3 regions of the Peribacillus sp. CSMR9 genome follow, and region 3 is predicted to be linked to each of the others. Evidence: riboswitches for the same ligand, from Rfam matches in the RefSeq annotation. Region 3 holds a riboswitch; each other region holds the start of a gene.
What was found. Region 3 has a riboswitch for thiamine pyrophosphate ahead of N9I19_RS02920 (ABC transporter substrate-binding protein). Riboswitches for the same ligand answer to the same signal wherever they lie in the genome.
Positions count from the first base shown of each region.

Region 1: linked by a shared signal. The riboswitch ahead of thiC (phosphomethylpyrimidine synthase ThiC) and the one ahead of N9I19_RS02920 (ABC transporter substrate-binding protein) in region 3 are both predicted to bind thiamine pyrophosphate.
Region 2: linked by a shared signal. The riboswitch ahead of tenA (thiaminase II) and the one ahead of N9I19_RS02920 (ABC transporter substrate-binding protein) in region 3 are both predicted to bind thiamine pyrophosphate.

Region 1 covers NZ_JAOPHO010000016.1:53,625-64,472, reverse strand. Annotated here, with positions in the region: gene N9I19_RS10415 (ABC transporter ATP-binding protein) at 274-1,044, shown strand; gene N9I19_RS10410 (ABC transporter permease) at 1,067-1,900, shown strand; gene N9I19_RS10405 (ATP-binding protein) at 1,962-3,188, opposite strand; gene N9I19_RS10400 (glycerophosphodiester phosphodiesterase) at 3,508-4,437, shown strand; gene N9I19_RS10395 (hypothetical protein) at 4,742-5,047, shown strand; gene N9I19_RS10390 (hypothetical protein) at 5,115-5,573, shown strand; gene N9I19_RS10385 (PdaC/SigV domain-containing protein) at 5,964-6,860, opposite strand; gene N9I19_RS10380 (histidine phosphatase family protein) at 6,963-7,496, shown strand; gene N9I19_RS10375 (HAD family hydrolase) at 7,672-8,460, shown strand; TPP riboswitch at 8,576-8,690, shown strand; gene thiC (phosphomethylpyrimidine synthase ThiC) at 8,826-10,607, shown strand.
Region 2 covers NZ_JAOPHO010000014.1:60,494-71,341, forward strand. Annotated here, with positions in the region: gene N9I19_RS09615 (NADH:flavin oxidoreductase/NADH oxidase family protein) at 1-692, shown strand, start outside; gene N9I19_RS09620 (SDR family NAD(P)-dependent oxidoreductase) at 928-1,713, shown strand; gene N9I19_RS09625 (NADH:flavin oxidoreductase) at 1,871-2,911, shown strand; TPP riboswitch at 3,321-3,449, shown strand; gene tenA (thiaminase II) at 3,586-4,269, shown strand; gene N9I19_RS09640 (ECF transporter S component) at 4,283-4,867, shown strand; gene N9I19_RS09645 (ABC transporter ATP-binding protein) at 4,880-6,340, shown strand; gene N9I19_RS09650 (energy-coupling factor transporter transmembrane component T family protein) at 6,357-7,133, shown strand; gene N9I19_RS09655 (thiamine phosphate synthase) at 7,174-7,785, shown strand; gene thiO (glycine oxidase ThiO) at 7,787-8,911, shown strand; gene thiS (sulfur carrier protein ThiS) at 8,926-9,129, shown strand; gene N9I19_RS09670 (thiazole synthase) at 9,131-9,898, shown strand; gene N9I19_RS09675 (thiazole biosynthesis adenylyltransferase ThiF) at 9,895-10,848, shown strand, end outside.
Region 3 covers NZ_JAOPHO010000002.1:214,372-225,219, forward strand. Annotated here, with positions in the region: gene N9I19_RS02865 (class I SAM-dependent methyltransferase) at 1-358, opposite strand, end outside; gene tpx (thiol peroxidase) at 776-1,276, opposite strand; gene ytfJ (GerW family sporulation protein) at 1,455-1,928, opposite strand; gene N9I19_RS02880 (DUF2953 domain-containing protein) at 1,944-2,636, opposite strand; gene N9I19_RS02885 (RDD family protein) at 2,737-3,276, opposite strand; gene sppA (signal peptide peptidase SppA) at 3,289-4,290, opposite strand; gene N9I19_RS02895 (NAD kinase) at 4,495-5,295, shown strand; gene N9I19_RS02900 (TatD family hydrolase) at 5,332-6,102, opposite strand; gene N9I19_RS02905 (ABC transporter ATP-binding protein) at 6,121-6,861, opposite strand; gene N9I19_RS02910 (ABC transporter permease) at 6,845-7,627, opposite strand; gene N9I19_RS02915 (thiamine-binding protein) at 7,624-7,908, opposite strand; gene N9I19_RS02920 (ABC transporter substrate-binding protein) at 7,920-8,924, opposite strand; TPP riboswitch at 9,058-9,167, opposite strand; gene N9I19_RS02925 (protein-glutamine gamma-glutamyltransferase) at 9,436-10,263, shown strand; gene rarD (EamA family transporter RarD) at 10,356-10,848, opposite strand, start outside.

The DNA.
Region 1 (10,848 bases), on a different contig from region 3:
CTCCGGTAGTCCAGTTGATTCACATGACCTTTAATTGGTTTTTTGTAATGCGGATTTGTGTATGAATGCATCTTAACAGCTGCTAGAATAATCTGTCAATTCCTTTTTTGATTAATCCGATAAAATAAATGGGTATTATTTGTTGATTATAAATAATCGATAAGTTAATATAAAATGAAATATTGAATCGACTAGTTAACTAGAGATTCAGCAAAGGGACAATATGTGCCTTATTGCTGGATCTCTATTTTTTTTATTTGAGAAAGGGTGAGGATATTGGTAGCGACGTTAGAAATTAATCATGTAAGCAAAACATTTAAGAATGATAATGAAAGTGTCCATGTTTTGGATAATTTAAATCTGAGCGTCAAAAATGGTGAGTTCGTCACCATCATTGGTCCGAGTGGATGCGGGAAAAGCACATTATTAAAGCTGATCGCAGGACTTGATTCAGACTTTGACGGCGAGATCATTGCAGGTGATCATCCGGTTAGCGCCCCTTCTAAAGACCGTGGTTTCATTTTTCAGGAGCACCGCTTATTTCCATGGCTAAACGTTGAGAAAAATATTGCAGGTAACCTTCCATTAAAAAAACCGGACATTAGAAAAAGGGTGGATGATTTAATTTCACTTGTTAAGCTAAAAGGATTTGAAAAGGGATATCCACGCCAATTATCCGGTGGAATGTCGCAGCGTGTTGCCATTGCGAGGGCCTTATTACGTAATCCTGAAGTTTTATTGCTGGATGAGCCATTCGGTGCATTGGATGCTTTCACGCGAACGCATCTTCAAGAGGCTTTGCTAGAAATATGGGAGAAGAATATGACAACGATGGTGCTTGTCACCCATGATATTGATGAATCCATCTTTTTATCGAGCAAAGTGGTAGTCATGGAGGCAAAGCCTGGACGGATTAAAGCTATCGTTCCAATTGATTTACCATATCCAAGAAAACGAACAAGCAAAGCGTTTCAGGAATTCAGGACCGTCATTTTAACCGAACTTGATCATCATCCTGAAGAAAGGGAAGATTGGAGCATTTAATTAATTTTTGAAAAAAGGAAGGATGAAAAATATGTCTACACAGACCGTTGCACAAAACAAGCCGCTTGTCATAAGGAAAACGAAAAAACAATCCAAACTTGCCAAATCAGCATTGCGGGGTTCGTTCCTTCCCGTTGTCGTGTTGATTGCATGGCAATCATTAGGTTCGGTTGGCATCCTGCCTGCCCAATTATTCTCATCACCTTTATTGATCGTCACGACTTTCATTGATCTCGTTCAGTCAGGGGAAATGGGAATGCATTTACAAATCAGTTTAACGCGGGCTCTTCTTGGCTTTGCATTAGGTGGTTTTTTAGGCTTATTGCTAGGAGTCATCGTTGGCATGCAAAAAAAATCCGAAGAATATCTTAACCCAAGCATTCAAATGTTACGGACAGTTCCTTTACTTGCGATTACCCCTTTATTCATTATGTGGTTCGGGTTTGGTGAACTTTCCAAAGTACTGCTTATTGCTTTAGGTGCTTTTTTTCCTCTATATTTACAAACCTTTTTGGGCCTTCGGAATGTGGATAAAAAACTATACGATGTTGCCCGAATCTTAGAGTTTGGCCGTCTGGAGCAAATAACGAAGCTGATGATTCCGGCAGCTTTACCGAACATATTGCTTGGTATCCGTTTAGCCTTAAGTGCTGCTTGGATGTGCTTGGTCGTCGCTGAATTGTTGGGTGCAGATAGAGGGGTGGGCTTCATGATCCAGGATGCCCGTTCATTCATGCAAACGGACGTCGTATTCGTAGGCATCATCATTTTTGCCATGGCTGGTAAAATCTCCGACTCGTTTGTCCGCTTTTTAGAAAATCATTTGCTGAAATGGCAAGATAGCTTTAAAGCCTAATTGAAAAGGATGACCGCCCGGTTTTGGGAGGTCATCCTTTTTCTTGTTTGTTAATGTATGTTTAATCTATTTCTCTATGTAAGGGCAAATAAATAGTGAAGGATGTTCCTTTGTTCAATTCGCTCTGTACCACGATTTTCCCTTTGTATTTTTGAACGATGGAATAACAAACGGTCAGGCCGATACCAGTTCCCCTATCTTTAAGCGAATAGAATGGGGTGCCGAGTATTTCAAGCTGTTCTTTGGAAAGACCTATTCCTGTATCCGTTATTCGGATTTTTGCCATAGTGCGTTCCTTCTCGGTTTCCACCTTGATGAATCCGGGATTGTTCATCGACTCAATTCCATTTTTCATGATATTGACCAGTATCTGTTTAAGCTCGATCGGATTCATATTGATTTGTAGGTCATCACGGAAATCAAGTTGAAAGCCTATGTTTCGATTATTGGCAAAACTGGATAATAGATCGGAAATCTTTTGGATTTCATAATTTAAAGGAATGACCTGAATATTATCCGTTTGCGGTTTTGCCAAAGACAAATAGTCATTGATTATCACTTGTGTATATTCAAGTTCTGTAAGCATGGTCTGCACATAAAATTTTTCCGTCTCATTCAGTTCCTTCTCTTGATCCAATAACTGGGCAAACCCCTTCACGACTGTAATGGGATTTCGTATCTCATGTGCAATGGTGGCTGCTAGCTGACCGACTGAGTTCAATTGCTTGGCCTGTTGGATCTCCTTATGGAATGCATTAGTGGATTCCATCCTATTGTTTGTTCCTATGAACACAAATACCAATATGATTTGTATAGCGATGAAATTAATCGTATTGCCGAAACTATCCAAAGAAACATACTCATAAGTGTATTTAAGATCCGTTTGCGAAATGATCAAGATGGAAGCAGGACCTAATATGATATTTAAAGTGGCGACAATATAAAATCCGATTTTATCAAAGAGAAAAATGGGAATCAAGGGTGCTATAGCAAAAAAAGCCAGCATAATTGCGGTATCTGGGAAAATCCAGAATTTGCTATATATATAAACAGTAATTAAAGAAATGAATAGGGTTTTATAGAAATTGACTTCTGTTTTTAAGAAAAACAACAGAGAAATTATCATCCCCGATATTAAAATGACCTGAAATGTCATATCGTAGGGGTTATCTTTCCAACTTATAGGTGATATGGAAATCCCAACTAATAGTAAAAAGGATATCATTGCCATGAATGCCTTCAGTATGAATCGGTGTTTGTTTTGATAATATTGATAATTTTTTAACATAATTCCCCTCAATATAAATATTCTGTTTGTTTAATAGTAATCTGATACTAGTTTTTTGTAAATCAGAAAAAAATAGATCTTGTCAACATATGTAACAAATCCTTCCAGATCAAGCAGATATGGATGATGGGGAGGCGAATGGAATGGGTTCATGGAATTGGATTGGGTATAACGAACTACACGAAGGACTTGCAAACAATTTGTTTCATGGTTTTTTTTACCCATTTTAACTTATATATTATTTCTTTACACTATATTTGCTGTAGATTCACATTCCCCTTCTAAAATGGTGGTAATAATAGGAAGGGGATAGGGGAAAATGAAAACAAATATAAAGAAATTCGGTTTATGCATGATGAGTGCGGCTTTTATATTGCAGGCTACTTCCATGGGGACCTCGGCTGCAAATGTAGATCATTCGAATTCATCTATTTATGAGAAGAAAATTGTGAATATCGCACATCGAGGAGCTTCCGGTTATGCTCCTGAACATACGATTCCCGGATATCAATTGGGAGAACAAATGAAAGGCGACTACATAGAAATCGATCTTCAGATGACAAAGGATGGAAGATTGATAGCAATGCATGATGAAAAGGTGGATCGTACAACGAATGGTACAGGTCTAGTGAAAGACTTAACGCTGGCAGAAATCAAAAAACTAGATGCTGGTACATGGTTCAATGAAAAATATCCGCAATTGGCAAAAAAGAAATATGAAGGGTTAACGGTACCCACTCTTGAAGAAGTCTTTATGAAATTCGGCAGGCAGGCCAATTACTATATTGAAACAAAGTCTCCTGATGTATATCCAGGAATGGAAGAAGAACTTCTGCAAGTTCTGAAAGAAAATAAAATGGTGGATTCAAAAGGCCGTACCAAAAATGTACTTATACAATCGTTCAGTCAAGAAAGCCTTTTGAAGGTTCATGACATGAATCCAAATTTACCGCTTGTGCAGCTTTTTTCTTATAAGAACCAAGCAACCATTTCTGATGAGGAATTGGAATCCATTAAGAAATATGCCATTGGAGTGGGTCCGAATTTCAATAAGGTGGACGGACAATATGTGAAGATGGTTCGAAATCATGACCTTCAATTCCATCCATATACAGTAAATGAAAGAGCGGACATGAAAAAAGCTCTAGAATGGGGTGCAACGGGGCTGTTTACGAATTATCCCGATGTATTTAACGAGGTTCTTAGGGAGTATAAGCATGAAAAGCACAATGACAATGTGAATTTATAAGGTTACTAAATAAGTGTTTCATAGGTGAGTTCCGGTTTTCCGGGGCTTTTTTTGTATGAACCGGATTCAACTTAATGAAGGGCATTTAATCCTTGGGAGAAATAGGTGTTCATAGGCTTAGTAGACTTTTGATTATAAACGGGTTTCTAGTATGAGGACATAGAAAAACCTCGAATAAGGGACTTTTTTTACTGTGTCCATTATTCGGGGGATGGTTCGATCTGCATGGGCTTTTTTATTAGGGACACAAATAGATTGAAATTATTGTTATATTATGGATATTGTATAAAAAAGGTGAAAAAAGATGAATGATCATTATGTGCGTGAACTGAAGAATATCAGGATTACACTGATTTTCTTGACTATTATCGTTGCTTTTGTTTCAGGTGGATCCGGGAATGTGACGATTGATCCAATGGATGATGGAGGGTATAATGTGTATCCTCAGGCCAGTTATTCCAATATGGTCGATATGGGAAATGGACATTTTGGCGTGTTGTCTGGCAGTACAGATTTAAGCGGAGATGAAACATTCAAAATTTATTATTATGATAGGGAAAAAGATGAGTTGATCTTCAAAAAAGAAACGATGCTAAGTGATCTTGAATAAGGGTTATTGGTAAGGCAATGAGGTATTTATATTATATAATGATAGTAAATAAAAGGAGGGTGTTCAGATGGTATATAATTCGGCAGCGGAACTTTGTGATGGGATTGAGGTAATGTACCCTTCCTTTTATGTCCAAATGACGATAGAGATCGTCGATAAGAGATTTGGGCCTGTAAAGGCGGAAGCAGAGATTGCCATCAAGCCTGATGAGTCAAAGGGGTTTTTAGAGGTGCTGGTGGAGGATCTGGAATCGGAGCATATTTTTGCTGATGAAAATGGCAGCATATACGGAAGTTTTGGCATTGATCAAAGCATCCAAATTTATGATGAAGTTCTTGATATCATTCCGTTCGATGAGTTAATCGGAAAAGAAAACTGGAAAGAGGCTGTCGATTCATTTATCGTGGAAGAAAAGCTAAAAGGACAGCTGGAAAAGGTACTAAATAATTATCAATTCAGTGATATGAGTGGTAAATATAAATTTAGAAAAATATGTACGATTACTGAACTCCAATTTTTGAAGTAAAAAAGATGGAGAAGGTAAAAAGCCTTCTCTATTTTCATTATTCTTGGATCATATTAAAGCTGTTTTGGTTAGCATAACAAGCCTTCTTTTCTTCGTATTCGGTCCCATCTATCCATATCAGGTAAACCCTATACACTCCTTATTCTCGTCCTTTAACTAAGAACATCTTCGCATTATGTTTACATCAGATAAAAGTAAGTTCGGCATTGGTTAAAAACATATTCCCATCAAATATCTATTATAAAAAAATCCACTTTTTTGAATGCGATGGTAAGTATGCTTGAAATCGCATCAGACTGTGAAATATGGTTCTATATTTTTCATCATTTGTTAGATATATTGAATGTAAGGCACTAAAAAAGCACAGGAGTTAGCCCCTGTGCGACGAAATTATTTATAAACCTTACTTGGGATTTTTACTGCAGGGCGGCCAAATGCATAAGGAGCTACTTCATATTCTTGGAATACGAGATAGATCCCCCCATTTGTATAATAGAACTGTGAATCCTTATTGACGGGAACATCGCTCTGTTTTTTAACATAAAAACTATCTCTTTTCCTCATGTAGTCAAAAGCATATTTCTGCACCTTCGTATATTTCACTTTGGATGTGAGGATTTCACTGATTTTCATCTGTTTACCGGAAGACACTTTAAAATTATAGGATGTTGTGTACCCCATTCCATGAGCTCCACCGCTATAGGAGTAATCGTCAATAAGAATGCTTAGCTTTTCATCCTGGTTGAATTTCACTTTATACGAAATACTGTAACTATACTGGCAAGTGTATGGGGATTCTTTGCACCATTCCTCATTTTTATCTTTTTCCCTATCCTTTTTTGCTTGTAGATAAAAGGAATAGGCATCCTTGGCATGCTTAGTTAACACCTGATTAATTTTATCCTGAGCTGCTTTACTTTTTAGTCCTGATACTTGCGGATACGACAAGTCACTAATATTTTTATACTTTTTCTTGGTTATCTTCACATTGCTGAATTTTAAATATTTAGTAGATACATAGGCTTCTTTTCCATTGTACCGAATTTCCGACCAGCCGGATTTTGTTTTCGAATAAACGGTTACGGCTTTCCCTTTCTCCAACGATCCTACTTTTTTATAGCTGGTGCCGGGACCACTTCTAACAGATAAAGGGGAATTCTTCGTGTTTACCGTTGCGTTTTCTGTAGTGGCTGCGGAGACAGAGTCGATTTTTATCAGTAAAAAAGAGATACATGTAAAAGTTAATGCGACAGCAAGGAAAATCTTAGTGAAATTCTTGGATAGCATTCAATTACCACCTTTGTATAATTTTTACATTATCTATTATATAAGTTGGTGGATCAAATAGAAAGTTAATTTTATAATTCAAAAGCTAAAGAGGAGAAAAAAATGAAAATTGGTTTGGTACGGCATTTTAAGGTGGCACATGAATTCCCTACTGGGAAATCTGTGACGGCGGATGATATGAAGCAATGGTTTGTGGACTATGATGCAGCGGATATTATTTATGGAACGACTTTACTTGGCGTGGAGGAATGGCAGGAATGTTATTGCAGTGATATGTCGAGAGCTGTCAAGACAGCGGAACATATTTATCCAGGTACGGTTCATCGGATGGAGGAGCTGCGGGAAATACCTTCTCCCCCTCTCAAAGGGAAGGTGAAGCTGCCGTTCATCCTTTGGGCCATCTGGATTCGCTGCTGCTCGCTGTTCAACAAGGAGACAAGGGCGGAAATTAAGATCGCCGAACGAAGGATCAATAAAGTATTGGATGAAGTTTTTGCAAAGGGGGAAAGGGATGTTCTGATCGTGAGTCATGCCGCCCTTATGGTTTATATGAGGAAAGAGCTGATCCGACGGGGGTTCACCGGTCCAAAATTCAAGATTGCCGGTAATGGAAAGCTGTATGTATTCGAAAGATGATAAGTCAAAAATATAGGGTTTCCCGCCATAGAAGGTAAGTCTGGTATATTGAACATTTTGCTTAAGAAAGATGCAGGCCTTTTCCGATTAGTTATTCTTTTTCCGTTGGTTGTGGTTTATTATTGTAATAGTGTAATTTTTACGAATTCAATAATAGGGAAAGAGGTTGGACAATTTGGTGAAGGCAGTTTTTTTTGATTTAGATGATACATTACTATGGGATCAGAAAAGTGTAAAAGAGGCTTTTGTGGCCACATGTGAAGTGGCTAAGGAGAAATATGATTTAAATGTCGACGAGTTTGAAGAAGCGGTTCGGAAGGAAGCGCGTGAGCTTTATTCTTCTTACGATACTTATGGATTTACACAAATGATCGGAATCAACCCATTTGAAGGACTGTGGGGAAATTTTCAGGATGATCATGATGAATTCCGGAAGATGGCCGTGATTGCACCAAATTATCGGAAAGAAGCATGGACGAGAGGCTTGAAGGCATTAGGGATCGATGACCCGGCATTTGGGCTGGAACTGGCAGAACGTTTCCCTGCAGAGAGACGTAAAAAGCCATTTATTTATGAAGAATCATTCCGTGTGTTAGATGAATTAAAAGGGAAGTACAAAATGCTATTGTTGACAAACGGTTCTCCTGAACTCCAAAATACTAAACTTGAAATTACACCTGAACTAGTTCCTTATTTCGATCAAATCGTCATTTCTGGAGCTTTTGGACGAGGTAAACCGGATGCCTCCATTTTTGAGCATGCTTTGGAGATCATGGAGCTTGATAAGGATGAAGTATTGATGGTCGGCGATAATTTAATGACGGATATCCTTGGAGCATCACGGGTAGGTATAAAGTCGGTTTGGGTAAATCGCCATGATAAGGAACGGAATGAAGTGCTTCCAACCTATGAAATCAAGCATTTAGAGGGGCTTTTCCCAATCCTTGAGAGCCTGGAAAATTAATTGGTGATCCTTCTCCAAGTAACGAATTTGGAGAGGATGACCTAAAGTATTAGGACTTTCAAATTATATACAGAATGAAAAGGGTGATATATAGTTACCCTGTAATCAATTAAATTATTCAGACTAGGGGTGTCCAATAACAGTTGGGCTGAGAGAGAAGTGCTTATGCTTCTTAACCCTCAGGACCTGATCTGGTTCATACCAGCGTGGGGAAGTTAGAATCTACTAAACAATGACATTTCATTTGGTCATTTCTGTAGTCATACTAACGTTAGCCGGGTCTTAAATATGAGATCCGGTTTTTTCGTGCGAAATGGATTGGATTTTGTCCTTTTTAAATGAACTTAAAAAGGAGAAATGAAATCATGATGAGTAATTCAGTAAATGACATGAACGTTTCAATTATGTCCAGTTTTGCCGGGAGTAAAAAAGTGTATGTTGAGGGATCTAGACCTGATATTAAAGTACCTATGCGTGAAATTAAACTAAGTCCCACTACAGGTGCATTCGGCGAAGAGGAGAATCCGCCTTTGCGGGTTTATGACACAAGCGGTTCATATACGGATTCAGAATATCCCATTGATATTCATAAAGGCCTTGCCCCGATTAGACGCAATTGGGTCTTGGAACGTGAAGACGTTGAAGAGTATGAAGGACGTGAAATAAAACCCGAAGATAATGGATATAAAAAAGTGGAGTCACAATCCAAAGCTGAAATTTTTCCGGGATTGAAAAGAAAGCCATTGCGCGCAATGAAAGGGAAAAACGTAACCCAGCTTCATTATGCCCGTAAAGGTATCATCACCCCAGAAATGGAGTTCATTTCAATCAGGGAAAATGTTGCCCCTGAGTTTGTAAGAGAAGAGGTAGCTAGCGGAAGGGCGATCATTCCGGCAAATATTAACCATCCTGAAAGTGAGCCAATGATCATCGGACGTAATTTTCATGTGAAAATAAATGCGAATATAGGAAACTCAGCTGTTAGTTCATCGATCGAAGATGAAGTGGAGAAAATGACTTGGGCTACACGTTGGGGAGCCGACAACATAATGGATTTATCCACCGGAAAGAATATTCACACGACCCGGGAATGGATTATCAGGAATTCACCAGTGCCAGTTGGGACGGTTCCGATATATCAAGCATTGGAAAAAGTGAATGGAGTCGCGGAAGATTTAAATTGGGAAGTTTTTCGGGATACATTAATCGAGCAGGCCGAGCAAGGTGTCGATTACTTTACCATACACGCTGGTGTGCTTTTGCGGTACATCCCTTTAACAGCAAAACGAGTTACGGGTATTGTTTCACGAGGGGGGTCCATCATGGCACAATGGTGCTTGGCCCACCACCAAGAAAGCTTCCTCTATACTCACTTTGAAGAGATTTGTGAAATCATGAAGGCATATGATGTTTCATTTTCATTAGGTGACGGCCTCCGTCCTGGATCCATTGCAGATGCAAACGATGAGGCGCAATTTGCTGAATTGGAAACACTGGGGGAACTGACGAAGATTGCTTGGAAGCACGATGTTCAAGTCATGGTGGAAGGACCCGGTCACGTACCGATGCATTTGATTAAAGAAAATATGGATAAGCAGCTGGAAGTCTGTCAAGAAGCTCCATTCTATACCTTAGGACCTTTAACAACGGATATAGCTCCTGGATACGATCATATTACTTCTGCGATTGGTGCTGCAATGATTGGATGGTTTGGAACTGCCATGCTATGTTATGTGACACCGAAAGAGCATTTGGGACTTCCGAATAAAGAGGATGTTCGAGTAGGGGTCATTACTTATAAAATTGCAGCCCACGCAGCTGACCTTGCAAAGGGCCATAAGGATGCACAAAAACGGGATGATGCCCTTTCGAAGGCTAGATTCGAATTTCGTTGGAGAGATCAGTTCAATCTTTCTCTCGACCCTGAAAGGGCGGTTGAATATCACGACGAAACTCTTCCGGCTGAAGGTGCCAAAACAGCCCATTTCTGTTCAATGTGCGGACCTAAATTCTGCAGTATGAGAATCTCCCAGGACATCCGTGATTTGGCAAAAGAAAAGGGCCTGGGTTTTGAGTCGGTAATCGATGAAGGGCTTAAAGAAAAAGCGAATGAATTTAGGAAAACGGACGGAGAAATCTATCAATGATTCGGACGAGAGGGAGAATTCGATGAATCGGGTAATCCAGATAAAAGTTGAAATGAAACAGTTGGAAACTCAATTGGAACAGCTAAAAAGAGAGCTGAACATTTTTCGGGAGAATTGTAATCATGAATTTGTAAAAAATGATTATAGTCAACAATGTACAAAGTGCTACTTAATCGAAAGTCTGCAATGGTAGTGATTCCTTAATCGTCCTTTCGTTATCGGAATTAATCCCTTAATCATG
Region 2 (10,848 bases), on a different contig from region 3:
TATCGCCATATCATAACCAACGTACAGATGAATGGGGTGGAAGTTTAACGAATCGAATGAGATTTTTAATGGAAATTTATCAGGAAATACGTAATCAAGTAGGCGAGAACTTCCCCATTGGTATCAAGTTAAATTCCACTGATTTTCAACGAGGTGGTTTCACGGAAGAGGAATCGATGGAGGTTCTTCAGAGAATATCTGAAGTCGGTATTGATTTAATTGAAATTTCCGGGGGGAATTACGAAAATCCCAAGATGATGGGGGGCGAGGTGAAAGAAAGTACAAAGAAACGGGAAGCTTATTTCTTGGAATATGCTAATAAGGCGAGAAAATTAGTCTCTACACCATTAGTTGTTACAGGAGGGTTTCGTTCTCAAGAAGGTATGACTGAAGCTATAGCCAGTGGGACGATAGATATGGTTGGCTTAGCAAAACCATTTGCACTTGTACCCGATCTACCAAACCAAATCTTTGAGGGGAAATATGAAACGGTAAAGATTAAACCAATTAAGACAGGAATTACAAGTTTAGATAAAAAAGCGTCATCTATGTTAGAGCTAGGTTGGTATGAGCAGCAATTAGCACGAATAGGCAAATCAAAACTTCCTAAACCTAATTATAGTGTTTGGTTGTCCCTACTTCACAATATTTCTAAGAATGGACTTTCAGTGTTTAAAAAAAGAAGAGCATAAGAGTATCTACTTCATGTCAATGAAATCTTTTGAGAAAACTGTTTGCGTTATTATTTTTCACTTTACTAGAATGTTCGTTCTTTAATGTTGGGCGAGGCTGGCAACTTTTCTTGAGTACGGTCCGACCAGAGGATTCTGCTGTATGGCTAAACACCATCCATAGTCACAATCAGGGGTTAGAAAACGCTGCAAAACGGTTTAAAGTTTTACACTAAAAACAGAGGTGGATTGCAAAATGAGAAAAACTGTACTTATCACTGGAGTGTCGGGTGGGATTGGCCAAGAGTTGGCGGATCGTTTCGCCAAAGATGGACATGATATAGTGCTGGTGGCGCGGAGCGAGGGTAAACTTTTGGAACTAGCGAAGGAATATCGGAATAAATATGGCATCCAAACGACAGTCATCGCCAAGGATGTCGCATCACCCGGCGTACCGGAGGAGATTGTCGCGGAGCTTAAGGAGAAGGGGGTTGTCGTCGACTATCTTGTCAATAATGCCGGCTTCGGTTTGTACGGGACATTCTTGGAAACGAAGTTGGAGCAAGAGACGAATATGATTGATGTCAATATCAAGGCTCTGACTGTTATGACGAAGTTGTTCTTGCCAGATATGGTCAAACGGGGCCAAGGGGGCATTATGAATGTTGCTTCGTTGGTGGGTTTTTTCCCGGGACCTATGATGTCGGTTTACTACGCGACGAAGGCGTACGTGCTGTCGTTCACCGAGGCTCTCGAGAACGAGGTGAGCGGCACGGGTGTTACTGTGACGGCACTATGTCCGGGGCTGACGTCAACCGGATTCGTCGATCGTTCGGGTATGGGCGCCTCGAAGCTGTTCCAGAGTGGGGCCATCATGGAGGCCGGGCAGGTGGCTGAGGAAGGGTACCGAGGCTTCTTGCGCGGGAAGACGCTCGTGATGCCAGGGGCTCGCAACCGGTTCGTGGCGTTCATTCCGCGATTAATGCCGCGCAAGATGGTGACACGTATGGTCAGATCCATGCAGGACAGAACGGGGGATTGACCTTATGGAGGGCGGCCAGGATTGGCTGTTGATTACGGCCTGACAACCCAGGCAAGGGCTCCCAACTTATCCGAACGATGCTCTCAGCAAAGAACGCAATTACTAATCTGTTGCGGATATATTCTACAACACTATTTCAATTATTTGGAGGTCAATTATGAATTATTCTCAATCTATTCAAAACTTGTTTAAACCATTCGCATTCGGAAATACGACGCTGGCAAATCGTATAGTGATGGCACCGATGACGAGACAATTTTCTCCTGAAGGAGTGCCTGGTCCGGATGTGGCCGCCTATTATCGCCGCAGGGCTGAAAATGGCGTTGGACTTATCGTGACAGAAGGTACGGTGATTAATCATTCGGATTCGTCCAATCAAGCCAATGTACCGCATTTCTATGGCGAAGCTGCATTAAACGGTTGGGCAAACGTCGTGGCTGCTGTACACGAAGTAGGCGGACGGATTATTCCGCAGATTTGGCATATGGGTGCGCAAGGGCATGTTGGCGATTATTCGGAATTGGATATCGCCGCAATCGTTCAAGCCTTTGCGCAGGCAGCATTCGAAGCCAAGCGGCTTGGGTTCGACGGCATTGAGCTTCACGGTGCGCATGGATATTTGATCGACCAATTCTTCTGGGAGAAAACGAACCCGCGTACCGACAGCTATGGCGGCGACATGGTTGCCCGCACCCGCTTCGCGGTTGAGGTCATCGAAGCTTGCCGCCGTGCCGTCGGACCGGAATTCCCGATTGTGCTGCGGTTCTCGCAATGGAAGCAGACGGATTTTACAGCGAAACTGGCAGCAACGCCGGCGCTGCTGGAACGGTTCCTGACGCCACTTTCCGATGCGGGCGTCGATATTTTCCACTGCTCGACCCGCCGTTTCTGGGAGCCTGAGTTCGAAGGCTCCAATCTGAATCTCGCCGGATGGACAAAAAAGCTGACGGGTAAACCGACGATTACGGTTGGATCAGTCGGTCTGGATAACGATTTTACGAGTCACTTTACGGAAGGAAAGAGTGCCAAAAATACCAAGATCGACGGGTTAATCGAAAGGCTTGAGCGTGAAGAATTTGATCTGGTAGCCGTGGGTCGGGCATTAATGGTTGATCCTGCTTGGGTAAACAAGATTCGTGACGGCCGAACAGCAGAATTGGTTCCCTTTACATCTGAGTCAGTGAGAACACTTCATTAAGCCTCCGTTTGATTAGTTAACACAAGATACATTCTGGAGTTTATGGATAAAAGTGCTATACGATTGCCGCACAGCTAAGCATATGGAGATTTATGACAGCGATAAAGTTGTAGGGATTGTAGACGAAAACTATGAATTCAAATTAAGAGATCCAATCTATCCAATACTTTGATGCATAATACTTTGTTATGTCTGTCTTTAAAAAAAAGAGGATAAGAGTATCTTATTATTCCATAGAGAATGGGGGGGCTGGGGCATCCTCTTTTCTTCATCCTTAACGTATTAGAAGATTGAAAGACTAGTAATCCAAAAGATTAATAATGAACATCTTTGATTGAAAACTTTTCTAATACGTTTGACAATTGGATTTATCGTGTTAATATAAAGGCAAATGAAATATATATACAATTTGTACCACTAGGGGTGCTTTATAGGTAAAAACTGATTTTACCTGAGAAGCTGAGATTAAAGTATGACTTTAAGACCCTTAGAACCTGATCTGGTTTATACCAGCGTAGGGAAGTGGGGTCTGGGACAATACGTTTCTGTATTATTTCAAGTACAACCACTTTCTTTACGTTAAAGAAAGTGGTTTTTTATTTGCAAAAAAAAGGGGTTATAAAAGGCTTTTATCCGTATCATTCATAAAAAAATAGAATTTGGAGGTAATGGACATGAAGTTTTCAGAGGAAATCCGCCAGGAAGTTGATCATATTTGGGAAGCTAGCTTTAATCACCCGTTTGTTGCAGGAATAGGAGATGGCACATTGCCAATAGAGTGTTTTCGTTTTTATGTCAAGCAGGATGCCTATTATTTATCTCATTTTGCTAGAGTTCAAGCTTTAGGAGCAGTCAAGGCTACAGATTTACATACAACAAGCAGGCTTGCCGGCCACGCACAGGGAACATATGAAGCGGAGTTGAAGCTTCATGAAAATTTTTCTGAGAGATTAGGCATCACCAAAGAAGAACGGGAAAATTTCAAACCTGCCCCGACTGCCTATGCTTACACTTCCCATATGTATCGTGCGGCATATTCTGGACATTTAGGTGACGTTATTGCGGCTATCTTGCCATGTTATTGGCTGTATTATGAAATAGGTGAAAAGCTGCAAGAGTGTAAACCGGAAGAGCCGATTTATCAAGAATGGATAGCGGCTTACGGTGGAGAGTGGTTCCGCTCTTTGGTAGAAGAACAAATTGCGAGGCTTGATAAGATTGCTGAAAAGGTAACAGATGAAGATAAGGAAAGAATGAAGGAGCATTTTATCCTTAGCAGCCAATATGAGTACTCATTTTGGGAAATGGCTTATCGTTTAGAGACATGGCCTATGCATAAGGAAACACTAGAAGTATAAAGGAGATTGAAACATGAAAAAAGGATTGAAATTAACGGATATATTAGTCACGATCGTGATTGCCGTAGCATTTGGAATCGTTTATATCCTTTGGGGTTCGATTTATTATTCCGTTAAACCATTAGGATTACATCTAGATCAACTTATTTATGGAATGTGGTTTATAGCTGGCCCCGTCGCCTTTTTGATTTTACGGAAACCGGGTGTGGCACTTCTGGCAGAGATAGCTGCAGCTTCAGGTGAATTCTTTCTAGGTTCACCATGGGGGCTGTCCGTACTCTTATATGGGGTGGTCCAAGGTTTGTTCGCTGAACTGGTATTCATGGCGTTCAAATATAAAAAATTCAATATGCCGGTGGCCGTTTTAGCTGCGATAGCTTCCTGCCTTGCATCAGTATTAATGGATTTTGCCTACGGGGAAATAGGTGCTCTCACTCTTTGGAATTTATCGTTATTCATGATAGCGAGGTTTGTGGGTTCCATATTCTTTGCAGGTGTAACTGCTTATTATCTAGTTAAAGTCCTGGAAGCAACAGGAGTAACTAATCTAGTTCGTCCAGTTTCAAGTAAAGATTATGCAGAACTGGACCAAAAGTAGAGGTTGATGGCCATGAAACCAATCGTTTCTGTTGAGAAGTTAAGAATGAAATTTCCAGGTGATGGGTCTTTGATTTTCAAGGACCTATCAGTCTCGATTGATAAAGGTGAAAAAGTTCTATTGTTGGGACCATCAGGATGTGGTAAGTCGACTCTTTTGCAAGTGTTAAGCGGATTGATTCCGAATTCCATCGAAGTCCCGATGAAAGCGGAGAAATTGAAATGCGCTTCTTCATGGGGATATGTTTTTCAAGACCCTGATAGTCAGTTTTGCATGCCATTTGCCGATGAGGAAATTGCCTTCGTCCTTGAGAACCTTTCCGTCCCTAAAGAAGAAATGAATGAGAAAATCCAAAATCATATTCGTAAAGTAGGATTGAACCTAGGCCATACAAGTATAGAAACATTATCAGGCGGGATGAAACAGCGTCTGGCAATCGCTTCAGTATTGGCCCTTGAACCGGAAGTGATATTTTTAGATGAACCAACCGCCATGCTTGATCCGGAAGGAACTAAAGAAATCTGGGATTTGTTGAAGGAAGTCGGTCGAGACAAAACGGTAATTATCGTCGAGCATAAAATTGACCATGTTTTAGAATTCATCGAACGAATCGTGCTTTTTAACGGTGAAGGTGAAATTATAGCTGATGGTCCAAGAGATACCATCCTTTCACTATATAAAAAGGAAATGAAAGAACATGGAATTTGGTTCCCTGGTGTTTGGGATGAATATATACAAGAGAATGCCCCCATTCGGGAACAACAATTTGCAGACGGTTCACCCCTAATGCATGTGCAAGGCTTTAGCGGTTTTCGGAATAAAGAGGAAAAAATCAAGGTTGAAGGATTGATGGTCCATTCAGGGGAATGGATTGTAATCAGGGGAGAAAATGGCGCGGGAAAGAGTACTCTTTTGCATGCACTGATGCAGTTCATAAAAACGAATGGTACGTATGAATTAATGGGAGCCCCTATTAAAAGGATGAAAAATCTAACCGATCATATGACGTTTGTCTTTCAAAATCCTGAGTTTCAGTTCGTTGCAAATTCTGTATATGAAGAGATTGCTTATTCATTGCGAATTGGAAAAAGGCCACAACAAGAAATAAGGGAGAGAGTTCAATCATTGCTTGAAGTGTTCCGCCTAGAGGCCCATCGGGATAAACATCCATTTCAATTATCAATGGGTCAAAAGCGTCGTTTAAGTGTAGCTGCCTCTATCGTCATAGACAAAAAAATCATTCTCTTGGATGAGCCTACCTTTGGCCAAGATTCGAAAAATACCTTTGCATTACTGGAATGGTTTGAGGAATATCGAAGGCGTGGAACAACAGTGATCATGGTAACTCATGACGATCATATTTCAAGAAACTTTGCAACCAGGATCTGGACGGTTAAAGACGGAAATGTAATAAGTGATGAAAAGGTCAACACGCAATCCGGATTTATGGAGACCAAAGTTTTATCATTTTAAAAGGAGTGTCATGTAGATGAATGTTTCAAGTGCAGAAACATGGCTCCATAAGGTTAACCCAAGCCTTAAACTATGCGCATTGCTTGTTTTATGCATTGTGGCATTATTCATTCATGATCTGAATTATATGATGAATGTGACCATTGGTGTTTTATTCTTATTTTTGTGTTTTACGGGGCATTCGATGAAACGCATCTTACTTTTGTCAATCCCTTTTTGTTTCATTTTTATATCCACTTCTCTAGCAATGATTTTATTCGGTAAAGGTGAGACACTTTGGTTTGAGTGGGGTCTTATATCGATTACGGAAGAAAGTTTCATGAGGGGGTTACTGGTAGGCTTTCGAGCTTTGCTTTTTGCGGCACTTGGTTTAACTTTTTCCTTGACGACGAGACCTGTGAACTTGTTTTATTCCTTAATGCAGCAAGTTAAGCTTAAACCGAAATATGCTTATAGTTTCATGGCAGCTTTAAGGCTTATCCCCATCATGATGGAAGAGTTACAAACGATACGAAACGCGATGAAGGTACGCGGTTTCGAAAAGGGAAAAGGGATCAGATCGGTATATTATAAAATGAAAGCCTATTCCATCCCATTGTTATCCGGAAGCATCAGACGTGCTCACAGAATCGCGGTTGCGATGGAGGCGAAGCGATTTACAGACACTCGGGATCGAACATACTATTATGAATTTGGGTTTTCAATAAAAGACCATGGATTCATTCTGTATTTTATCATCCTGCTGTTGGCAGGGTTTTATCTATCGGTTCATTTCCCGTTACTACCTATTTGATTTTATGAGATTGCAAGTTTACTAGTTAGGGGTTCTAAGTATGAATGCACAAGAATTGCATATTATTTCTACTGGGAAACAGCCAATTGAAAAGTTCGTAGAAATCGCTTCAAACATTCAGGAACATGTTGATTTCTTCTATCTAAGGGAAAAAAATATGAATGCATCAGAACTCTATCGAGCAGTGACCCTGTTACATAATAATAAGATTCCGCTGTCTAAGATCATCATTAATGACAGGGTGGATGTAGCCTGGGCGCACAAAGTGTTTGGTGTGCAATTGGCTTTTCATAGTTTAGATGCAGGAGTCGTAAAAAGAGCATTTCCAGGGATGAGTGTTGGCTGTTCGATCCATTCCATGGATGAAGCAAAAGCCGCTTTCCGCTACGGTGCCAATTACGCGATATATGGTCATGTTTTTGAAACGGATTCAAAACGCGGTCTTCCTCCTAAGGGAGTTGAGGAGCTTCATGCAATTACAAAAAATGTCAATCTTCCGATTATTGCAATAGGCGGAATAACACCCTCCAATTGCCAAATCGTGCGCGATGCTGGGGCACAAGGAATTGCAGTCATGTCAGGTGTGCTTGAAGCGGAAAATCCGGTTAGAGCCGTTAAAGAATATTCGAAGTCTTTAGGAAAGGAGACATAAGATGAATTCCATATATGATGCAATCATTGTTGGGGGAGGAGTAATTGGTGGATCCATTGCTTTTCAATTAGCTAAACGAGGTAAAAAGGTCCTTTTATTGGAAAAAGATAGACTTGCCAGTAAAGCTTCCAGTGCTGCAGCCGGGATGTTAGGAGCACAGGCTGAGCTGGATGCAGATAACCCGCTCTTTACATTGGCAAGCCGAAGCAGGGGGATGTTTCCTGCACTGTCGAAAGAATTGAAAGACATAAGTGGAATAGACATCGAATTAGTGAATAAGGGTATGTTTAAGGTGGCGCTTACGGATGACCAGGTTGCAGAGTTGAAGAAAATGATCAAAGTCCAGCAAGATGCGGGACTTGAGGCGGAATGGTTATCTACTGCCGAAATAAGGAAAACGGAACCGCTTCTATCGGATGAGATTAAGGGAGGCATGTTCATTCCGGGGGATGGACAAGTTTCAGCAACAAGGCTGTCGCTCGCTTTTACTAAATCTGCAGCTGCCCTTGGTGTGGATATTAAGGAATTTGTCCATGTTTTTGATTTACGTACGGAAAATGGATATGTAAAAGGAGTGTCCACTAATATAGGCGAATTTTCAAGTGAAAATGTAATTGTGGCAAGTGGGGCTTGGAGTGCTTTCCTCCTTGAAAAGTCAGGAATAAACCTCGATACCTATCCGATAAAGGGGGAGTGCTTCTCCGTCCTGACTGATCGTCCATTGCTTGAAAAAACGATCTTTTCACATGGCTGCTATCTTGTACCCAAAGTTGGCGGGAGAATCATTGTCGGGGCAACGGTAAAAGCGAACACTTTCGATCAAAAGGTAAGTATGGAAGGGATCTCAACGTTAATAGAAAAGGCAACGCAATTGCTTCCGGCAATTAAAGAAACCGAGTGGGAAAAGACATGGGCAGGTATACGCCCCCAAACAGGGGACGGCCTTCCGTACTTTGGTGAACATCCAGCATACAAAGGACTTTTCATTGCAACGGGTCACTTCAGGAATGGTATCCTGCTTTCTCCAATTACAGGTGTACTTATTGCGGATATTGTGGAAGGGAAGACAAACCCTGAATGGTCCGCTTTTCGATTGGAGCGTTCGATACAGACCCAATTTTCATAATGGAGGTGAATGAATTGGAATTGATTATTAACGGGGAAAAAATACGGATTCCTGCTGATGAGTCAACAGTTACAGGACTTTTGCAACACTTTAATTTACATCAAAAAGTAGTGATCGTTGAATTGAATGATGAAATATTAGCAAAAGAAAATCAAAGTGAAACACTTTTGTCAAATGGTGACAAGGTCGAGATTGTACATTTTGTAGGAGGCGGATGATATGTTAAAGATTGGTTCTTATGAATTTTCTTCTAGGTTATTATTAGGTACTGGGAAATATCCAAACTTCGATGTTCAAAAGCAATCAGTGGAGGTTTCGGAGACGGAAATATTAACATTTGCAGTTCGGAGAATGAACATTTTCGAAGCCAGTCAACCAAATTTTTTAGAAAAGCTTGATTTGAAAAAATATACACTCCTTCCCAATACAGCAGGAGCCAAGACGGCAAAAGAAGCAGTGCGCATAGCCCAACTTGCTAAGGCTTCTGGTTTATGTGACATGATTAAGGTGGAAGTCATCGGCTGTCAAAAAACACTTCTGCCTGATCCGATTGAAACCTTAAAAGCTGCTGAAGAATTAGTGAAACTGGGATTCACTGTATTACCCTATACTTCGGATGATGTTTTGCTTGCAAAACGCTTGGAAGAAGTGGGCTGTCATGCAATAATGCCTGGTGCTTCACCGATTGGCTCAGGTCAAGGAATTATAAACCCACTGAACTTGCGATTCATTATGGAACAATCAGAGGTTCCTGTAATTGTTGATGCAGGGATTGGAACACCCTCCGATGCGGCAATTGCCATGGAATTAGGTGCGGATGGCGTGTTGCTTAACACTGCAGTTTCCGGAGCAAAAAACCCAATCAAAATGGCGAAAGCAATGAAACTTGCCATTGAGGCAGGTCGCATGGGTTATGAAGCGGGCAGAATAGAAAAAAATGAGTACGCCATTGCAAGCAGTCCAGTTGAAGGAATGAGCATTGGATGACTGAACGTTATTCACGACAAGAAATTTTTGGCCCTATAGGGAATGAAGGACAATTGAAAATTCGCAATAAACACGTTTTGGTGATTGGAGCGGGTGCTCTCGGTACGGGAAGTGCAGAAGGCCTTGTACGAGCAGGAATTGGGAAACTGACCATTGTTGACAGAGATTATGTGGAGTGGAGCAACCTGCAAAGACAACAGCTTTATTGTGAAGAAGATGCTGAAAAAAGAATACCGAAAGCTGTGGCAGCGAAGAATCGTTTGAATGCGTTAAATTCAGATGTTGTCGTAAAATCGCATGTTGCGGATGTTTCGGTGGATGAACTGGCAAAGCTCGTTGAAGGCGTGGATTTAATATTGGACGCCACTGATAATTTCGATACCAGGATGCTAATTAATGATAGCGCACAAAAATATAAAATACCCTGGATTTACGGGGCCTGTGTAGGGAGTTATGGGATAAGTTACACGGTGATCCCAGAGGTGACCCCATGCTTGAATTGTTTGCTGGAAACGGTTCCGATTGGAGGACTGACCTGTGATACGGCGGGAATCATTAGTCCTGCTGTTCAAACGGTCGTTGCCCACCAAATGACGGAAGCCTTAAAAATCCTTGTAGAAGATTATGCATCACTTAGAAACAAGATTGTTTCGTTCGATCTTTGGAAAAATGAGCATTCGTCCATAGATGTAGCGAAATTAAAAAAAGACAGTTGTTTGTCTTGTGGGACAAATCGGACCTATCCACATCTATCCTATTCAAATCGTATAAAGACTGCCGTATTATGCGGGAGGGATTCTGTCCAGATTCGGCCGGCGATGAAACATGAAAGAGACTTAGCGGAACTTGAAAAAAATCTGTTTGCACAAGGTGGCAAAATCGTTAGAAATCCCTATTTACTTTCATTTTCAATCGGAACCCATCGAATGGTTGTTTTTAAAGATGGACGT
Region 3 (10,848 bases):
CCAATTCTTTTTGATCCTTGGTGAATTTACCGACTAAATAGCTGACGAACATGCCGACTGCATCCGGGGTCATATGATGATTCGGTTGGACGCTCTCCTGCATGCCTTTTAAAATAGCAAGCTGGTACGCTTTACGAATTGCTTCCTTCTCATATTTCTCTGGTGAAAAATCTCCATAATGCTTAACTAACCTTTTCTTCGATACTTCACTGATTTCCTCCTGCAGGACTTTCCCCTGGAAGAAGTTCTCACCCGTTTCACCTAGGGCATCCAGATACGTACATGATAATTCACTTTGCAATATTTGGGCTGTTTCATCAAATTCATAAAATAATTGTTCAACTGGGGTAGACTTCACTTATTAATTCCTCCTGTTTGCTTCTGTCCTTATTTTATAGGTAAGAAGAAAGAGATACAAGTCGTACGTCCTGCTTAACATTCTTCGTTTGTTTAATGTACTGTTTTCCTATTCCGTATATTTAGAATCGAGACACTGTTTTTTAAAAGTTTTTAAAAATTGGTAAGTAAATGGTAAACGTGTTAATTTCGAGTGTAGATGACTAGGGGGAAGTGTTATTTGGATGATACTAAAAAAGATTCTAAAGTGGGGATTTTTTGTTTTTATTTTCCTGTACGGGATATTAACTGTTCTTTGGATTATCTTTGTGATTTCACTTGGTTGGTTAGAATTTAATAACCTATGAACTATATTCTCCTTTTAAACATTAAAACAAAAAACCGGACACATTGCGTCCGGTTTCTAAGAATTCGCCTCTTATTTTGCTGCTTTAGCCGCTTCGATTGCACCCTCGTAATTTGGATGGTTGGTACCTTCACTAACATATTCTACATATGTGATTTCATCATTGCTGTTTACAACGAACACCGAGCGTGCCAATAGTCGAAGTTCTTGCATGACGACACCATAGGCTTCACCGAATGAAAGGTCACGGTGATCGGAAAGAACTTGAACATTGTCCAGGCCACTAGCAGCACACCAGCGTTTTTGCGCGAAAGGAAGATCGTTACTGATCGTCAGAACTTTTACATTATCCAATTTTGCCGCTTCTTCATTGAATTTACGTGTCTGTGCATCACATACACCTGTATCGACAGATGGAACTACACTGATAATGCGGACAGAACCTTGGGAGTCGCTTAATGTAACCGGTGATAAGTCATTAGCCAATACCGTAAAATCAGGTGCTTTGTCCCCAACTTTTAGTTCTGATCCCACTAAAGTGACCGGGTTGTTTTTAAATGTAACTGAAGCCATTAAAAATTCCTCCTCTTTCTGCTATATGTACAAGCATAATAATATTTGTTTTACCGGAATTTTGCAATTAATTGAATTAGGAAAAGTGAATTGGCGGTTCACATGTGTGGAAAATCAAGCATTAAGTGGTGTAAGCATATTACAGCAAAAAGAAAACTCGGCGGATGCCGAGTCGCAGTTAGAAATCTAAATCCTGTTTAGGTTCTTGGTACCTCTTTACGTTTGTTTGACTGCTACTGCTGCCTTGCCTTTGATTACTACTTTCTTTTTTGGATAGCATGGACTGAATCTTATCGACGACTTGAGGAGCTAAATCCATCATTTTTTCGAGAAGATGCGTACCTTCATCAAGATGAATCATTTTCACCCCGTGGGAACCGACAATCAAAAAGGCAATTGGTGTTATGGAAACCCCACCGCCGCTACCGCCGCCAAAAGGCTGCTTGGAATCACCTTGATGTGCTTGATGGTTTCCATCCATTACAAATTCGCTGCCACCGGCTGCAAAACCAAAACCAACTTTGGATACGGTTAAAATGACACTTCCATCCGGAGTCTCCACCGGATCACCGATGATCGTGTTCACATCGACCATTTCTTTCAGATTTTCCATCGCTTCTTTCATTAAACCTTGAATCGGATGATCTGACATTTAAATTCCTCCACTCTAGAACGATTGTTTATTGGAATCACCTGATAGCTTCGCTAATTTCCTGGACCTGAAATGCGGTTTTCCGCCTTTCCAATAACGAAGCAGTTTTATTCCAGTCACCATAGCCTGCCCGATTCTAAATTGTAATATGCAGGAAATCGACGTATTGGCCTGCCATCTTTGAAAGTCAGGTGTAATGGAATATGCGGGCATGATCCGGAAGTTGAAATAGGTTGTCAGCAAACCGATGATTGAGCCTTTAAGCGCCCAGCATGCACCTGTTAAAACACCGGTATGTGCAGCGTTTTTAGTACCGACAATACTATGCCAGCTGAATTTTTTAACTTGGATTTTCCCTGTGAACTGACGGACGACCCTATGAAATCCGACCATATGCTGAAGCAACTCCTTCATGTCAGCGAATCCGTCACGCAAATCTTCGGGTGTGATTTTTTTCATATCTTCTTTTTTGGTTTTCCCCTTCATTTCTTGCTCTTCCTTTACTACTATAGCTGCCGAGTCATCATCCTTTTTAATGACCGGGACTTTGAATGTATAGTGAATAAGTCCATACCAAGCTGATAATTTAATATGTATTTTGTCATTCGTTTGGACACGTTTGTAGTCAATGTATACTCTTACTTTTGTGAAAATAAGAATAAGCAGCACCAAAATGAGGATACCTATAATCAGCAAAACCCACATCATGCACCCACACCCCTTCAGCCTATCATTATCGGCAAATGCAAAAAAAAATAAACCTGCAAAAGCGAAAAACACGCTCTTACAGATTCATGAATGGAAAATATCATCTTCTGATCAAAACAACACCCGTGTCTGCAAAGACATCATGCAAAGCCTGTTTCTTCGGTAATAAGCCTGCCAGGAGATAGCCAATCCAAGTAACTTTTGAAATATATCGGCCAATCAGCTCCCTGAACAATATCGTACCCCAAGAAATGGTTTTTGTCTCTTCCCTCAATGTAACGACTTTCAGTCCAAAAATCATCTTACCAAGGGTTTGGTTCAAGAATTTGGTCATCAAAACAAAGTATAAGAAGAATACGATCCCTGTTAGTAAGCCTTCTGCGGAAAACCAAAGATCATCTGTCCCTTCATAAAACTTGAAGATGGGATGAATCAAAATCCGATTCAAACTTCCGATAACCAACAAATCAGCTAAATAGGCCCAAAATCTCATCCAAAATCCAGCAAAATGCACTCTCTTGACTCCGCCATCATCCACGGCCTGCTTGGCTGGCGTAAATTCCTGCTGAACGGGAACCTCTTGATCTGCCAGTACATTGGATGCAGCGGTTTGTTCATTGTTTTCATTTCGTTCCGTCATCCTTCAGCCCCCCTATTCCGCATACAAATACATTAAGCGTGGAGAATTTGAAGAGGAAAGGATTTTTGTCAAGACGGCCGTTTCCACATCATTCCCCAACATTTTTTGCGCTTCCATACTGAATAATGAACCGAAACCTGCCTCATCGGTATAGCGGATAACTTGAGCATCTTTTTTACCGATATCAGTTTTCATCGCGGCAATTACATCATCCAAATGGCCGAAATCATCTATTAAATGGTTTTCTTTAGCCTGACGCCCATCATAAATGCGACCATCAGCAATTTTGCGTACTTCATTCTCTGTCATACCTCGTCCGTCGGCAATGACTTTTACAAATTGATCATAAGAATTATTAATCATATTTTGCAGTATTTCACGTTCTTCTCCAGTCATTTCCCGAGTTGGGCTCATAATATCTTTGTGTGGTCCGCTTTTGATGGTTTCGAACTCAACGCCATACTTCTTGGCCAGCTTCTCGTAATTATACCCATGCATGATGACACCTAGTGAACCCGTCATCGTTTCTGGGCTGGCGTAAATCTTATCGGCTGGCGCAGAAATATAATATCCGCCGGAAGCCGCCATTGATCCCATTGAAACATAGACAGGTTTTTTCACTTTTTTAATATCAAGGATCTTATCATAGATCTCAGCACTTTCTACGACACCGCCGCCAGGAGAATTCACCCTTAGTATGATTCCTTTGATATCATCATTTTCCTCTGCCATCTTCAGCTTATCCATGAAGGCACGGTGATTATATGTTGCTGAACTTAGTAATGAAGCTTCTCCTGTATCTTGAATCGTTCCCTCTACATCGAATACTGCAATAACATTAGAAAAATCATCGCCTTCTATGACTTCCTCGTTAAATGCACTTTCAGAAGCAAATAATTCATCAATGATATTTTCCGTATCCGCTGTAAATAGAGTTGTAGCCGTCCCTACAGCAATAGAGACAAAAAATAAAACGGCTGCAATTCCAAGTGCCGCCCAACGTTTTCCATTCATCTGTTTTCCCCCTTAAATATATGTATCCTTCTTATCATACGAACTGCATACATTAATGTTTCATTCCATGATAAACTAGACATATAAAATTGTAGCAAATAATCCTCTAATTGGAAATGAATCAGTGCATTTTGCACGATCTGCATTTACCTGAACAGGAAAAAGAAAGCCCTTTCATCACCAATCATACTAGGGGGGAACATGATGAACACACGCAGGAATATTTATTTTTTCCATGCACCGAATGCAGAAATACTTAACAAGATCGAATACTTATCGGACTTAGCGAAACAGCATTCATATGAAGTCATCCAAGATTTCACAAAGGCCAACATCATCGTAAGCATAGGTGATGACGGCACATTCCTGCAGGCAGCCCGTAAAACCGGGTTCAGGGATGATTGTTTATATGCAGGCATTTCCACCACAGGTAACTTGAATATGTATTGCGATTTCCACTTGGAAGACACGGATAAAATGATCGATGCCATGACAAGAGAGCAAATCGAGGTGTGTAAATATCCAACCATCGATATCCAGTTGGACGATCAGCCCTCCTTTTATGCCCTCAATGAACTCAGTATCCGGACTTCCATAACCAAAACGTTCATCATGGATATTTTCATTGATCAACTCCATTTTGAAACTTTTCGCGGCGACGGAATCATCATTGCGACCCCGACCGGAAGCACCGCCTATAATAAATCGGTAAACGGGGCCGTTGTGGATCCGCTTCTCCCTTGTTTTCAAGTGAGCGAGTTCGCATCCATCAATAATAATTCCTATCGGACCCTAGGTTCTTCATTCATCCTAAGCGGCGATAGATCTTTGACCGTCCACCTTGAACAAAACGGGCCAAGTTACCCGATCATCGGAATGGACAATGAAGCCTTAAGCATCAATCATGTTGAAAAGGTCAAGGTCCGGTTAAGCGGTAAAGTCATCAAGACCGTTAAGCTTAAGGATAATTCCTTTTGGGAAAAGGTGAAAAGGACCTTTCTTTGAACTAACAAAAAAGGTACCGGATATGTCCGGTACCTTTTATATATGGTAAAAATCTTTCGTATTTTGATAAAGGATTTCATAGACATCCTCAATTGGCAATCCTTTAATCGAAGCAATTTGACGAACACTTTCATGCATCATGCCCGGGTGCGTCCATTTCCCTTTGAAAACCCCTTCAAACGGCCATGGGCCATCCGTTTCAATCATCATCAGCTTAAGTGGGTATGCAAAAACCAATTCCTGTATTTCCCTCTCATAACAAACATCAGGTGTAATCGAAATGCGGTACCCCTTTTCGGCCATTCTTTCGACTGTCCTGATATCACCTTTAAACCAATGAAAGTGTGCCTTTGTGATTTGATGCTTATCCAAAAGGTCGCAAACGATGGGGGCATCGCCATAGACGGCATGAAGGATAACCGGCTTTTCAACCTCTTTAGCAAAAGCCAGCAACCTTTCCAGTATCTCTACATAACCTGACGTATCCATATTGGGATTTTCCTGCCTTAAGTAATACGGGAGTCCGATCTCACCTACAGCAACCATATTATGACGATGTTCCCGCATCCAATACAATAATTCGTTCACTTCCTCTTTACTCGGGAGGGGCTGCTCGGGATGAAAGCCGAAGGCAGGCTTAATTCGTGAATCTTTGAGTGAAAGCTGGTCATTGTTTATGGAAGAGGTTAAATTCATGGAAACTGTCACCAATGATTCCAAATGCACCTTTTCCATATCAGAGAGAATCTGCTTCTGTTCACTTTCATCATACCTATCCAAATGGATATGGCTGTCGATGATCTTCATTTTCAATTTCCTCCTGACTTAAGAAAGGGTTGGCTTTAGTGCGGCATATAATTCTCTCTTCAAATTTAAAAATTCATCACTTAGAAATTGTTCCTCACTTCTTGGCCTTGGAAATGGAACTTTCACTTCTTTGATGACAGCAGCCGGTTTTGCTGATAACACATAAATTCTATCTGAAAGGAAAACCGCTTCATCTATGCTGTGGGTAACAAAAAGCACAGATCTCCGATTTTGTTCCCAAACAGACAACAGCCATTTTTGCATTTCCAATCTTGTCAGTTCATCCAGAGCAGAAAAGGGTTCGTCCAGGCACATCAAGTCCTGTTGACTTAAGATGCTTCGAATGAAAGCGGCCCTTTGCTTCATGCCCCCAGATAATTCATGCGGATATGCCTTCACATACTCTTCTAATCCAGCTTTCAACAAAAGGGCTTTTGCCATTTCTTTGTCTCTTATCCCAGCAAGCTCACTTCCAAGCAAAACATTATCCAACACCGTTCTCCAAGGTAAAAGGGATGGTTGCTGCGGCATATAGCTTATATGGCCCTTAAAGCCATTTATCTTTTTACCATCCAACGAAATGATGCCCTGATCCGGCTTCAAAATACCGCCTATCAAGTGGAACAACGTACTTTTACCGCTGCCAGATGGTCCTAGGATTGTGACAAATTCCCCATCATCTACATGGAAATTCATATTCTCTAAAATATTCTGTTTACCATCGAAAGAAAAGGAGACATCTTTAATTTCCAGCATCATCCCTTTCACCCTCCTTTCTCTTCCATGAAACTAAATATTTCTCCAGGAATGTGATGATTCCAAAAAAGAGAAGGCTCATTCCCATAATGATGAAAATGGCAACAAACACCCGATCTGTCCGAAACGCGGAGGAAGCGAGCGTCATATAAACACCAATCCCCGATTTAGCCCCAAGCCATTCCGAAATAACCGCACCCATTATACTATAGGTGGCCGAAATTTTTAGGCCTGAGAAAATGAACGGGATCGAGTGGGGAAGTTCCAGCTTCCAAAATAACTGGTTTTTCCCCGCTCCCATCATCTTGAAATAATGCTTAAGTTCGTAAGGTGTCTGGCGAAAACCGTCCAATGAAGCGACCGCAACCGGAAAAAAACATACGAGTGAAATCACAATTAACTTAGGCAGCATGCCAAAGCCAAACCAGATCACTAAAAGCGGTGCCAAAACTATGATTGGTATATTTTGCGAGAGTATGAGCAGAGGATAAACCGCGTCCTTCACACCTGGAAATAGGTGTAAGATTGCAGCAATTAATAACCCGATACAGCTTCCAATAAGAAAACCCGATAACGCAAGCTCAGTTGTTGATATAAGGTGTCCAAAAAGATTACGGGACGACTCAATTCCTTCAATGAAAATGGCTGATGGAGCGGGAAGCAGCCATTTTTCAACCTTTAATAAGACTGTCATTGACTCCCATACTATCAGCAAACATAATAAAAGAAAGAAGGGAGCCCCCTTCTTCCAAATTCCCCTTTTGATCATGCCCGATATTTCTCCGTTAACGTATCCATCGTAATCCCGCTTGGCTGATATAGTATCTTCACTTGGGAAATGACATTCGGCGAGCCTAATTCAATCATTCTTACATTCATTTTTTCTATCACGGCAAAAAGCTCGGATAGCTCACCCTCCATTGTTGTTTCTAGCGGGTGAACCTCATACTTGACACCTGATTCATCAATGATCTTGATTGCTTCATCGACCATGGGGATGACATTTTCCCCTTTAGGAATGATTTGTATACTAATTAATGAATTGGCCATTGTATTTCCTCCTATTTTGGTAAAAATTCATTGGTAAATGCCTTTTCAGGATTGAAATCACCTTCAAGAAGCTTATTTTCCTTCATCCAATCACTATAATTCTTCCAGATTTCAAGCTTTTGTTCACCCCAACGCGGAGCATCATCCTGATACTTATCTGCAAGCCACTCCTGGCTTTTCTTCACTAGTTTTGGATCTAGATCAGGTGCAGACTTAATTAATATGTCCGCTGCATCATCAGGATTCTTAATTGCAAACTGGTACCCTTTCGAAGCTGCATGAACGAATGCTTTAACAGTCTCAGGATCCTCTTTAATCATCTTTTCATTTGTTGTCAAAACAGGCGTATAGTAATCAAGCTTATCAGAGTATTCGGTTAAGTAAACCATATTAAGCTTTTCATTCCGCAACTCAGCCTCGATACCTGTCCACCCATAATAAATCCAGGCGAAATCTATATCCCTTTTAACCGAAGTGAAAAAATCTGTGTCCCCTGTATTCACTATATCCACTTTATTTACATCGGCATTTTCTTTTTTCATAAGTGAATCAATAATGGCCTTTTCAACTGGAGACCCCCAGCCACCATACGTTTTCCCTTCAAAATCCTTGGGAGTTTTAATGTTTTTTGCCGCAGGTGAAGCGAATCCAGAGGTATTATGCTGGATGACAGCAGCTAGCGAAACAATCGGCACGCCTTGCACGCGGGCCTGCGTAATGCCCTCCTGGTAGCTCACGCCAAATTCAGATTTCCCTGAAGCCACAAGTTTATCAGCTCCAGCTTCGCCTGGCATGATAATTTCCACATCCAGACCTTGTTCTTTGAAATACCCTTTTTCCTTGGCTACATACAATCCTGTATGGTTTGTATTCGGTGTCCAATCAAGCACGACCGATACCTTTTTTAATTCTTTATTGCCTTCTTTTTTAGATGATTCTTCTTTTTCATTAGTTCCGCCTGCCCCACATCCAGCCAAAAGGAACAACGAAGTTAACAGTGGTAAGAATTTATTCAAACTATTATCCTCCTACACATCATATAAGATCCATATGCCGAAACCATAATGGGGCGCCAGGGTCCATTCCAATACCGGTAAAAAACAAAAAACGCCCGAAGATGAATTCGGACGTTTAACATACAAAACAGAAAGTCAGTAATAATATGTTCCCTCCGCTGGCATCATCCAGATCAGGTTCAAAGAGTCAGCATCTAAAGGACGCAATCTCAGCCAGCAGTACTGGCCCCCCTACATTTCTCGCACATATGAACTTTTCTCTCCCATTATATCAATTCATGGAGAAAAAGGAATACTAATTTGCTTCTTCTCATTAATTGGAAAGGTTTCCCTTGCGTTAAAGGATATCTAGCAAAACATCATGCCATTCCAATCATTCTCGTTTACGTGCCTGACACGTTCAAAGAGTCATTTCCTTGCAGGTATTCATATAATGAGCATAACCTGTGGACATTTTTTGTGTACTGGTTTTATAAGCCCTTAATTTCAAAAGCAAAAGGTGGATATGATCATGATAAAGATTAATCACAAATTATTAGATGTCAGTCACATCCAACCAGGTATAGCATCTGCTAAATCGCTTGAAATTCTCCAATTGCTAGCGGAAGATTCTAACATTTTTGAATATCGGAGCTTTGGATACCTTAATTTCGATATACAACTGAGGCACCGAGTCATCGAGGCAGCTTTTGCGTTGGATAAAAGTGATGCAGAATTTTCCACACTTGAGGAATCGGCATCCAATAAACAATATTGGCGCCTTTCAAAGGATGGCACTTTTACCCTTCAGCCAGGGATTGCCCCTCATGTTGCACTCCTGGACATTTTCTTGAATGGAACGCTTTACGCTTTCGAATGCGGTACAGCGATAGTCGTCACTTTTTTAAAGGCCATTTTGGATTTAATCGGCCCTAGGAATTTCGACTATCTTTTTTCAAGCCTATTTCTATATGACTGGCGCCCTCCGAAGAATATGGCTCTTCATGTTCATCAAGGAACGGATTATTTACCAGGGGATTGCCTTTACTTCAAAAACCCTGATCACGATGAGGAAACACCTGAATGGCAAGGTGAGAATGCAATATTATTAGGAGAAGACCTCTTTTATGGCCACGGGATCGGGATTACCAATGCACAGGGTATCATCGATGAACTAAATAGCAATAGAAAGCCGAATGCCGCCATCTCAGCATTCCTGACAAAGCATATCATTAGCTTGGATAGTTCCTACTATAGACAATTCCAACCAACTATCTCCCGTGCAAAGCCCGTTCACGGTCTTGTCAGCCTATCTGATTTGATTGTTTCTGAAATAGGTCCGAAGATTTACCTTTCATGACTCAAGCAATTCTCCTGCCGTAAAACCGGTTTCTTTAAATATCGACAATTAAAAAATGCTTGGGGATGGAACCACCAAGCATTTTTTCTTATTCACGCACCGATGTTCCCTTTGCCTTTAAACCTGCGTGCACTTGCCTGGCCCCATTTCGTAATGGATAGTGTATAAACAGCCAAGGCTGACCATATGAACAAAAAGGCTAAAAGATGCGCTTTTGTAAAACTTTCGTGATAGACGAATACCCCGATCAGTAAGGATAAGGTCGGAGCGATATACTGAAAAATCCCAAGCATCGATAACGGGATCTTCTCCGCCCCCTTTGCAAAATATAAAAGAGGCAAGGCCGTGACAATCCCACCGCCCACCAACAGCAAGCTTGTGCTTCCTGCTGTAAAGAATTGCATTTCTGATTGGTTCATCAAGTATATCAGGTAACCCAGGGCAAGAGGCGTTACCATCATCGTTTCGAGCGTCAGCCCGATCGCCGATTCAGCTTTGATCATTTTTTTTGCCAGGCCGTATAATCCAAAGGTCATGGCCAAAACAAGAGAGACCCACGGGATCGTACCGAAATGAATGCCTAGG